2 regions of the Sodalis sp. RH21 genome follow, and region 2 is predicted to be linked to the other one. Evidence: riboswitches for the same ligand, from Rfam matches in the RefSeq annotation. Region 2 holds a riboswitch; the other holds the start of a gene.
What was found. A riboswitch is a leader RNA that binds a small molecule or an ion and turns the genes downstream of it on or off. The one in region 2 is predicted to bind thiamine pyrophosphate.

Region 1 (5,738 bases), 1.2 Mb from region 2:
GCGCCGGAGAAACACATCCCCTGGCAACGCTGGAAGAACAAAATCTCTGCGGCATGGTGGAGGACATGAAGGTCACCCACAGCGATAAGGAACACTACATCACCGGCTGGATGGACAGTCATAGCGTGGTGGTGATTCATAACTACCATGAAAAACGCGGCACCTCCAACGGCTTCGTACTGACCAAAGAGAATCAGTATCGCCTGAGCGTCCAGTCGATCAATTTCCGCATTCCAAAATTTATCCTCTGGCTGTCTTTTCGCCGCAAACCGCGCACCATGACGCTGATAACCTATAACACGCTGGGCGAACTGGTAAGCCCGCTGATTCAATACCGCAACATGACCGATAAACCGGTTCAACGTCAGTTGGAGCAGGACTGGCGGGATTTAAATAACTATATCGGCATGGCCTGCTGGCAATTGGAAAACGACAGCCCGCTCTGGCACCAAATACAGCAGGCGCTGACTCCCGCCGCGTTGGCCGAGTGGGTCAACTCCCCGCAGTTTAGCAACAAACGCCTGCAAAAAGATGGCGAGTTCGAAGGGTTCTGGTCCGGCAACGTGTTTATCGGCCGTTGCCTTAACCCCATCCCGGCGCTGCAATTATTATGGCGCGATGAGGATAACCAGATGCAGCCTGGATATATCTATACGGCAGTGCCTGAAAAACAGGGCGGCGCCCCGCAGGCCTCGCTGCGTATCCGCCCGCACCGCGGCGAAACCAGCTATTTGCTTAATGCCTTCGACGCGCAGCATTTGCATAACGCCCTTTCGCTGCTCAGCTTTGGCCAGGGCGTATTGACCGGCATGTCACCACCACTCGTGGAAATGATGGACCGGCCCGATACCCTGGCCAACCTGTAGGTCGTCGGCATGAATCAGCGCTTGCTGTAGCCAGTCTTTAGCCGCGCGCAGCGTTTGCGGCCAATCGTCATGCAGCGGCCGCAGCGCCGCCAGCGCGGCGGAGAGGGTACATCCCGTGCCGTGGGTATGCCGGGTATCGACCCGCACGGCGTCGAAACGCTGTTCATCCGTGGCGCTAATCAGCCAGTCCGGGCTGGACTGGCTGCCCAAATGGCCGCCCTTCATCACCACCGCCTGGCAGCCATACTCCAGCAGCGCCCGCCCCTGCTCGCGCATCTCCCGCTCGCTGGCGGCGGGCCGGCACCCCAGCAACGCCGCCGCCTCGGGCAAGTTGGGGGTAATAATGGACGCCAGGGGCAGCAGCAAATCGCGCACCGCTCCCACCGCGTCGGGCAGCAGCAGGAAATCGCCGCTTTTCGCCACCATCACCGTATCAAGCACCACATACGGGATGGGATATTGCCGCAGTTTTTCCGCCACTACCCGCACGATATCCGCCTGCCCCAGCATGCCGATCTTGGCGCTGTCGATACGCACATCGCTGAGCACCGAGTCCAGCTGTTGGCCCACGAATTCCGGAGTAATGGGGTAAATCGCCTGCACGCCGCGGGTATTTTGCGCCACCAGGGCGGTGATTACCGTAGTGCCGTACGCCCCGAGCGCCGAAAAGGTTTTCAAGTCCGCCTGAATGCCCGCCCCGCCGCTGGGATCGGTGCCGGCAATAGTCAGCAGATTATTGCCGCGCCTCATAGCAAATCCTCCCCTTGCAGCACGTAAAGCCGGTCGAGCAAACCCGCCGCGAAGCTCCCCGGCCCCGCCGACCGGGCCGCGGTTAAACGCCCGGCCCGGGCCATGACCCGGCACGCGGCGGCCACGTGTTGCAGCCGATCCCCAGGCAGGGCGCAAAAGGCCGCCACCACCGCCGATAACGCGCAGCCCGTACCGGTCACCCGCGTCATCAGCGGGTCGCCGTCGCTCACGGACCATATTTGCTCGCCGTCGGTAATAAAGTCCACCCGGCCGGTAACGGCCACCAGCGTGCCGTAATCATGGGCCAGACGGCAGGCGGCCGGCAGAGCACGGAGCGAATCATCGGCGCTATCCACGCCCCGTCCCAGGGCTTGCTCCCCGGCCAGCGCCAGGGTTTCCGACGCATTGGCGCGGATGGCGGCGGGATGCAAAGACAAAATGTCCCGGGCGAAACCGGTACGGTAAGTCAACGCCCCCACCGCCACCGGATCAAGCACCCAGGGGGCGCCCGCCTGATTGGCCCCGTGAATAGCGGCCAGCATGGCCTCGGCGCGCTGATGGGTCAGTGTGCCGATATTGATAAGCACGGCATTGGCCATGGCGCTGAACTGTGCCGCTTCCTGCGGCTCAATCACCATGGCCGGCGCGGCGCCCAGGGCCAGAAGGGTATTGGCGGTGAATGCCTGGACCACATCATTGGTCAGGCAATGAACCAGCGGCGCATGCTGGCGCAGCAGGTTAAGGGATGTCGCCGCGGCCAGGCCGGGGAATTCAGCAGGTTGAACGGTCATATCGCTCCCAGCCGGCGCTCGGAGCACGGACCCGGTAGGACGAGAGACCGTGACTTCCCTACGCTGGCATAATCCAGATCAGGTAATACGGGTCAAATCTCAGTCCGGCGCAATACGTCGGACACCCCGAGTCATGTAGGCCGATTATCAGGTCAGTCATGGAAAAGATCAATGCCCGGAACGTGTTTATGGCTCGTGCGGCATAATGAGCATGCGCCCAACGCAGCTATCGCCCGCGCTGGCGCCCGTGGCGACCAAGAACCAGGCTGGCTGGTCCCGCATCCGGCCCTGCCTGGCAAAACCGGCCTGCGCCAGCGCCGCCAGCCGCCCGGCCATCCAACCGTCCCGGGTCGCCGCTGCCGGCATGGCTATGCGCCAGGCGGGTTCGCCCACGCAGATAATCGGTTTATCGTTTATTATATTTTCTATAACTTTTCCCGGTATACCTTTGGCGGAAAAGGCAGATAATGAGACGGATAATAATAAGCAACATATAATACATCTAAACATATTTTCTGGTAAAAAATGTCAATTAACCCATTCACAATGATAACAGCAATTTCATTGTCTTAAGCAAACCCACCTTAAACCATAATCAAGTAATCACGGATATAACAGGAGCCATTTTTTAATTCCGCGGACAAACCGATAGTCATTCATCACCATAATGGCGGTAATTTAAAACGATAATCTATTATTATAAACGAAAGGTTAACCAAACAATTTGAGTTCCATGGCGCGGCTGATGGCATGCTTAGCATTCGTAACATCAAGCTTTTCGATGATGTTCCTAATATGAAATTTCACCGTCCCTTCGCGGATGGCCAAAATAGTCGCCACTTCGCCATAAGTCTTGCCGACGCTGGCCCAGAATAATACCTCTTTTTCACGCGGCGACAGCATCGGAATGTGTGGGGCATCACCGTGCATCGAGGATGCAGGGAGACGGGCATTCAGGAAATTCATCACTTTTTCATGAGTGGTTATCAACAGCATCTGGCACTTTTCCCGGTGTTGTTCGATGATGTGATAGAAATCGGCATTACCATAGAGATTACTGATGCTCAGCGTTGCCAGGTTGTTATCTCCATCATGGAGAGTAAAGGTATAGCCGCTGTCGAGGCGGTAATATTTCGATAACCTGAAAAAGCTGTGCTGCCGAATTATGGCCGGATTATCCGGCCATAAAAATGGCGAAAATTTGCGGCAGGCTATAAGCATCACCGGATCGATTTTTTGATAACCGTAACTCCGATATTGATTCAGCCAGCCGGTTGGATAGTCGGATATAATTGAAACAGGGAAATTGTCTGTCTTATTCATCATAAAGTAAGCAAAACAAAACGAGTTAGTGTTCCTGAATATTTGGATAAGGTAAAGCTTAATTTCTCTTTTCATCGTTTGGATAAAAAAGTCTTGATTATCTTCTAAGAATTTTTCCATAACATATGCCTGCCATATTAACTAACACTCATCATTTATTATCCATGCCTGGTAATAAAGAGCGGCGCTGATTTTAATTTCCTGGTGAATTTCGGATAATATAAGAGGCACGCTGTTGATGCAACCACTAACAGGTCTATCAATCGCCTTATGCCATAGCATTGGCCGATAGCCCGACCCGCAGGCGACGGCAATTTAGCCGGCCCCGCGACGGCGCAGGTTGCGTAGAGCCATTGTTGCCGATGCGGTTAAAGGGTCCGTCAACCAGACCGATTATCACAAATGATAAATTAACAAATCCATTATGAATTAGTGAGTATATAATTATCAATCAAGCAATTGGCATTGCCAGCCATATAAATCCAGTCCTATAAATAGAGTAAGCAAGGTGTCAGATGCAAAAAGAGGCGATTATTATCAGGGATTACCAAGAGGCGGATCGCCCCTTTTTACGCACCCTTTACCTGGCGGCGCGTAAAGAGGGGTGGCGCTGGCTGGATAGCCGGCAGTGGCGGCTGGAGGATTTCGACGGCGCCATCCTTGACGAAAAAGTCCTGGTCGCCGAGACGGAAGGCCATATCGCCGGATTTGCTTCGCTGTGGCTACCGGACAGTTTTCTGCATAATTTATTTGTCTCCCCCGGCAAGCAACGGCAAGGCGTCGCCTCCGCGCTGCTTGCGGCATGTTATCCCTTATGCCGCGGCACCATGGCGCTGAAGTGCCTGACCGAGAACCACGACGCGCAGCAATTTTATCTGCACCATGGCTGGAAAATCATTTCTTCGGGCATGGGCGAACACGGGAAATATTATCTGATGCATTGGGTGAACCGGCCGGCAAAATAACCACAGGCGGCCGGCGTCAACCGCCCCGGGTCAACTGGTGTTGTTAGCGCCGATTTGCTAATCTCGCATCACGATGCATCTCCCTTAGACGTAAGGAACTTTGAGTATGAGCGATTCGTCTGATTACGCGCCACCGAAGGTTTGGACCTGGAACAAGAACAGCGGCGGCCGCTTTGCGAACATCAACCGTCCAATCTCGGGACCCACCCACGATAAGGAACTGCCGGTCGGCCGCCATCCTTTGCAGCTCTATTCGCTGGCGACACCGAACGGCGTAAAAGTCACGGTGATGCTTGAGGAATTGTTGGCGTTGGGGCGCGGCGGCGCGGAGTACGACGCCTGGTTGATCAAGATTGGCGACGGCGACCAGTTCGGCAGCGGCTTCGTAGCGGTAAACCCGAACTCCAAAATTCCCGCGCTGGTGGATCGCAGCGGTCCGCAGCCAATCCGGGTCTTCGAGTCCGGCTCGATTCTGCTATACCTTGCCGAAAAATTCGGGGCTTTTTTGCCCACTGACATCAGCGCGCGCACCGAATGCCTGTCCTGGCTGTTCTGGCAGATGGGGAGCGCGCCTTATGTCGGCGGCGGTTTCGGCCACTTCTTTGCCTACGCCGCGACCAAGATCGAATATGCCATCGATCGGTTCGCGCTGGAAACCAAGCGCCAGCTCGACGTGCTCGACAAAAGGCTGGCGGATAACGAATACGTGGCGGGCAGTGAATACACCATCGCCGATATGGCCATCTGGCCGTGGTACGGCGGTTTGGTGCAGGGCGCGATCTACGAGGCGGCCGAGTTTCTGTCCGTGCAGGACTATAAGCACGTGCAACGCTGGGCCGATGCGATCGGCAAACGCCCGGCGGTAGTGCGCGGGCGCATGGTCAACCGTACGTTTGGCGACCCGGCGAGCCAGCTTCACGAGCGCCATGATGCCGCCGATTTCGACACCAAGACGCAGGACAAACTGGCCGCTCAAAAATAGCGGACCGGCGATCAATCGTCCGCCAGCAGGCGACGCCTGGCGCTCGCCATGATTTCGCCTG
Region 2 (5,738 bases):
CATAGGCGCCGTGTTTAATGGCCAGCCGCCAATAATCATTAATAAAAATCCGCGCCTGATACTGGCGGCCGAGCAGGATTGCGGCTTCGATATCCGGCTCGACCACGCTCTCCGGCTGGTCTTTAATGCGCAATTGCAAGGTGCGCACCCCGGCGTCGAGCAGGCGGACGATCCATACCAGGGAATCCACCACCGGGTAGAGTCCAAGCCGTGGGAGGGTGGGAGCAAACGGCGCGTCGGGAACAATCATTTCGCCACCCCCGTATCTGCGGGCGATAAATACAGCTCGCCGCCGCGGGCGCGGAATTCGGACGACATGGCTTCCATACCGTTTTGCTGAATTTCTATCGCCTGGGCGGCGGCATAATCCCTGACTTCCTGGGAAATTTTCATCGAACAGAATTTAGGCCCGCACATGGAGCAGAAGTGGGCCACTTTGCCGGACTCCTGGGGCAGGGTTTCATCGTGGTAAGCGCGGGCCGTGGCGGGGTCGAGGGCCAGGTTGAATTGATCTTCCCAACGGAATTCAAAGCGCGCCTTGGACATGGCGTTATCGCGGATTTGAGCGCCGGGATGGCCTTTGGCCAGATCCGCGGCATGGGCGGCGATTTTATACGCGATCAGACCCTGTTTCACATCCTCTTTATTGGGCAGCCCCAAATGTTCCTTGGGCGTGACATAACACAGCATGGCGCAGCCGAACCAGCCAATCATGGCTGCGCCGATACCGGAGGTAAAGTGATCGTAACCCGGGGCGATATCGGTGGTCAGCGGCCCCAGCGTGTAAAACGGCGCTTCGTGGCAATGCTCCAATTGCTCGGTCATATTGCGCCGGATCATATGCATCGGTACGTGGCCGGGGCCTTCGATCATCACCTGCACGTCATACTCCCAGGCGATCTTGGTCAGTTCGCCCAGGGTATACAGTTCGGCAAACTGCGCTTCATCGTTGGCATCCTGTATGGAACCGGGACGCAGGCCGTCGCCCAGCGATAGGGATACGTCATAGGCGGCGCAAATTGCGCAAATTTCCCGGAAATGCTCATATAAAAAGCTCTCCCGATGATGGGACAGGCACCACTTGGCCATAATGGAACCGCCGCGGGAAACAATGCCGGTCAGGCGTTTGGCGGTCATCGGCACGTAACGCAGCAGTACCCCGGCGTGGATGGTAAAGTAGTCCACCCCTTGTTCCGCCTGTTCGAGCAGAGTGTCGCGAAAACACTCCCAATCCAGGTCTTCCGCCACGCCGTTGACCTTTTCCAACGCCTGGTAGATCGGCACGGTACCGATAGGCACCGGGCTATTGCGTAAAATCCACTCGCGGGTTTCATGGATATACCGGCCGGTGGAGAGATCCATCACCGTATCGGCGCCCCAGCGGGTGGACCACACCAGTTTTTCCACCTCTTGCTCAATGGATGAACTGACCGCCGAGTTGCCGATATTGGCATTGACCTTCACCAGAAAATTACGCCCGATAATCATCGGCTCCGATTCGGGATGATTAATGTTGGCGGGGATGATGGCGCGCCCTTCGGCTACTTCGCTCCGTACGAATTCCGCAGTGATATCGGCCGGTAAATGCGCGCCGAAGCTTTGCCCGGCATGCTGTTGCAGCAATACATCGCCACGGATGCGCTCCCGGCCCATATTTTCCCGCAGGGCGATAAATTCCATCTCAGGGGTGATGATGCCGGCGCGGGCATAATGCATTTGCGTCACACAGCTACCGGCTTTGGCGCGCCGCGGCGTATGGTTGGGAGCAAAACGCACGTCGTTCAGCCCGTCGTCTGCGCGGCGCTCCCCGGTATAGCGCGAGCTTAAACTGCTCAAGGGTTCGCTATCCTGGCGTTGTTCAATCCATGCCGAGCGCAGGCGATTGAGCCCGGCGCGCACATCGATGTCTACCTGCGGATCGCCGTAGGGGCCGGCGGTATCGTAGACCGGTACCGGCTCGTTGGCTTCATAACGTTGATCGGTTTTATCTCCGCCGATCGGGGTGGGGCTAAGTTGGATCTCGCGCATCGGCACCCGGATATCGGCGCGGGTGCCCTGCAAATAAATACGGCGTGAACTGGGGAACGCCTCGCCTTGCAGGTTATCGATAAATTCCTGCGCCTGGGCGCGCTGCTCGCGGCGGGAAGGGGAGAGATTGGGTGACGACATAGCAATTCCTTAAAATAAACCTCAGGGAAAATTGCTTGTCTGGAGCGCTACGGGAGTAATAAAACGGTGCTGGTGAACCGCTCAAAAAACAAACGGCTAACAGCAATGGATTACTCTTGTTCCCTTCGCGGGCATTAACCCGATCAGGTTCCGCGGATCCCGAATTAACGGTCTCAGCCTGGCGTAATGTACGCGCTAGGCACTCCGACAAGATATATACAGGCTCCGATATGGGGCCAGGGACAACACATCAACTACAATTCATCAACTACGACACATCAACGACAACTCAATATAAACCTTCAAGGGCCGATTAGGCCAGACGTGAAATGTCCGGATTATTCGCGGCCGGCGCAGCGGTAAAATATTCCGCTTTGTATTCCAAGGCTTGCTGGATCAATTTGTCTTCCAGCGCAAAACGGGTAGCCAGGGCTTCGCCGACGCCGGACAGCGCTTGCTGAAATTCCATATAGTTATCATGATCAATGGCCGTTTCCAGCTGGCTGTCATAAAATGACATAATCTGCGTGGTGTTTTCCTGCAACGCCGGATAGAGCTGGGTGCTGATAACACTTTTGGTATCGCTGTTGTCGTTCGAATTCTGGACAATCCGATCGTAAATATGGAAATGGCCGGCGGAAAGGTAGTCCACCAGTTTGTGGCAGAAGTCATCCAGCGCGTCTTCGTCCAGGGGAGTATGCTTTTCTTTATTGGGTTTAAGACCAATCAAATGGTAATACGCCACCAGTAATCCTCTCCGGGCCAGTATCCACTGGTCGATAAGTTCATTACTGCCGCCAACGCGTTGAGCCAGAATGTCCAGCTGGTTGAGCATGATTGACTCCGTCGTAATACGCCGTAATAAAAGTAACGCTGCGTTACTTATTAATAAAAGATAAATTCTAGATTGCCAGCGAATACGAGGTAGTGCAACTAAAATGGAACAACAACTCAGTGGTAGCGAAAACGGCTGGTGGATAGTCAGCCATGAAGGCAAATTGTGGCTGCCCAAAGGGGAACTGCCGTTTGGCCTGGCATCGGCCTGGTCGCTGCAAGGCTTGCAAGCGGCGCCGATCGGGGAATGGGAAGGCGCGCCCGCCTGGTTGATCCGCCAGACCATGCCGCAAGATATGGGTTCGGTCAGGCAGATTATCGATGGGGACGCCGGCCTGTTCCAATTGGCCGGCAGGGGCGTTCAATTGGCGGAATTTTACCGCGCCCACCACTATTGCGGCTACTGCGGCCATATCACGCGCAGCAGTAAAAAGGAGTGGGCCTGTTTATGCGATCATTGCCGTGAACGCTATTATCCGCAGATCGCCCCCTGCATTATCGTGGCGATCCGCCGCGGCGACGATATCCTGCTGGCCCAGCATACCCGCCACCGCGGCGGTATCTATACGGTGCTCGCGGGCTTTGTCGAGGTCGGCGAAACCCTGGAGCAGACCGTGGCCCGCGAAGTCATGGAAGAGACGCGTATCAAAGTGAAAAATGTCCGTTATGTGACATCGCAGCCCTGGCCTTTCCCCCACTCGCTGATGATGGCCTTTATGGCGGAATATGCCGGCGGCGACATCACTCCCGATCGCAATGAAATCCTGGACGCCGGCTGGTTCCGCTACGATGCGTTGCCGCTGCTGCCCCCGCCGGGCACCGTGGCCCGCCGTTTAATTGAAGATACCGTCGCACTTTGCCGGGCCGATCGGGAAAATGACGACCCGCATGCTACAATCCATCCATAACTGCAAGCCATTCATAACTGCAAGGGAACCCTGGATGAATGCGTTGAAAAACGATCGTTATTTGCGCGCCCTGATGCGCCAGCCGGTTGATGTGACTCCCGTATGGATGATGCGCCAGGCCGGGCGCTACCTGCCGGAATACAAAGCGACCCGCGCCCAGGCCGGGGATTTTATGTCGCTGTGCAAAAACGCCGAGTTGGCCTGCGAGGTGACTTTGCAGCCGCTGCGCCGCTTTGCGCTGGACGCCGCGATACTTTTTTCAGACATTCTGACGGTTCCCGACGCCATGGGCCTGGGACTGTACTTTGAGCAGGGCGAGGGGCCGCGTTTTGAGCGCCCGATCGCCTGCAGGGCCGACGTAGTGCGACTACCGGTACCCGACCCCGAGTTGGAACTGGGTTATGTGATGAACGCGGTGCGCACCATACGCCAAAATCTGCGGGGGGAGGTGCCGTTAATCGGTTTTTCCGGCAGCCCCTGGACCCTGGCGACCTACATGGTTGAAGGCGGCAGTACCAAGGTCTTCACCAAAATCAAACACCTGATGTATACCGACCCGGATACGCTGCATCTGTTGCTGGATAAGCTGGCGGACAGCGTAACGCTCTACCTGAACGGGCAAATCCGCGCCGGCGCGCAGGCGGTGATGATTTTTGATACCTGGGGCGGCGTACTGACCGGTGACGCCTACCGCGAGTTCTCCCTGGATCATATGCAAAAAATCATAGATGGCCTGCAGCGGGAAAATGAAGGGCGCAGGGTGCCGGTAACCCTGTTCACCAAAGGCGGCGGCCAGTGGCTTGAGGCCATGGCGCAAACCGGCTGCGACGCGCTGGGCCTGGACTGGAGCACCGATATCCGTGATGCCCGCCGCCGCGTGGGCGGTAAAGTCGCCCTGCAGGGCAATATGGACCCTTCGGTATTGTATGCTCCGCCGCCGCGTATTGAGCAGGAAGTGGCGGCTATTTTGTCCGGCTTCGGTCATGGGGAAGGGCACGTCTGCAATTTGGGACACGGCATCCATCAAGATGTGCCGCCTGAAAACGCAGGTATTTTTGTCGACGCGGTGCACCGGTTGTCGCGTCCCTACCACCAATAGGAGGTATGGGTTATGGATATGGCAGAACTTCGCGCCGAGCAAATTGCTACCGCCGGTAATGTTATCCGCCATGATGCTTTTGATTTCAGCACGCCCGCTATTATCGCCGGGGCGGATGTGGGTTTTGAGCAAGGCGGTGACGTGACCCGGGCGGCGATCGCGCTGTTGCGTTTCCCGACGCTTGAATTGATCGAATACCGGATTGCCCGCATTAAAACCACCATGCCCTATATTCCCGGTTTTCTGTCGTTCCGGGAATATCCGGCGCTGCTGGCCGCGTGGGATCAATTGTCCCAAAAGCCCGATCTGCTGTTTGTCGACGGACACGGCATCTCCCACCCTCGCCGCCTGGGCGTCGCCAGTCATTTCGGCCTGCTGATCGACCAGCCTACCATCGGCGTGGCCAAACGCCGCCTGTGCGGCCGTTTTGAACCGTTAAGCGACGCAGCGGGCGCCAAAGCGCCGCTGATGGATAAAGGAGAGCAGCTTGCCTGGGTATGGCGCAGCAAGCTGCGCTGTAATCCGCTGTTTATCTCAACGGGGCATCGGGTCGGTATGGATAGCGCCTTATATTGGGTGCAGCAGTGCATGCGCGGTTACCGTTTGCCGGAGCCTACCCGCTGGGCGGATGCGGTGGCGTCCAATCGCACCGCGTTTCAGCGCTGGGAACAGGGGCGCAATGAACCGGACTTTTTCGCCCCAGAATAGGGGAACCGGTTAAATTCAGG

Region 1: another riboswitch for thiamine pyrophosphate. It lies ahead of thiM (hydroxyethylthiazole kinase); the one in region 2 lies ahead of thiC (phosphomethylpyrimidine synthase ThiC).

Annotation. Positions count from the first base shown of each region.
Region 1 covers NZ_CP178732.1:1,204,555-1,210,292, reverse strand. Annotated here, with positions in the region: gene ACL2XP_RS05640 (hypothetical protein) at 1-866, shown strand, start outside; gene thiD (bifunctional hydroxymethylpyrimidine kinase/phosphomethylpyrimidine kinase) at 813-1,616, opposite strand; gene thiM (hydroxyethylthiazole kinase) at 1,613-2,407, opposite strand; TPP riboswitch at 2,446-2,546, opposite strand; gene ACL2XP_RS05625 (hypothetical protein) at 2,594-2,800, opposite strand; gene ACL2XP_RS05620 (helix-turn-helix transcriptional regulator) at 3,119-3,850, opposite strand; gene ACL2XP_RS05615 (N-acetyltransferase family protein) at 4,261-4,695, shown strand; gene yghU (glutathione-dependent disulfide-bond oxidoreductase) at 4,802-5,677, shown strand; gene ACL2XP_RS05605 (TetR/AcrR family transcriptional regulator) at 5,689-5,738, opposite strand, start outside.
Region 2 covers NZ_CP178732.1:31,777-37,514, forward strand. Annotated here, with positions in the region: gene thiE (thiamine phosphate synthase) at 1-250, opposite strand, end outside; gene thiC (phosphomethylpyrimidine synthase ThiC) at 247-2,169, opposite strand; TPP riboswitch at 2,273-2,386, opposite strand; gene rsd (sigma D regulator) at 2,483-3,004, opposite strand; gene nudC (NAD(+) diphosphatase) at 3,108-3,911, shown strand; gene hemE (uroporphyrinogen decarboxylase) at 3,946-5,010, shown strand; gene nfi (deoxyribonuclease V) at 5,023-5,718, shown strand.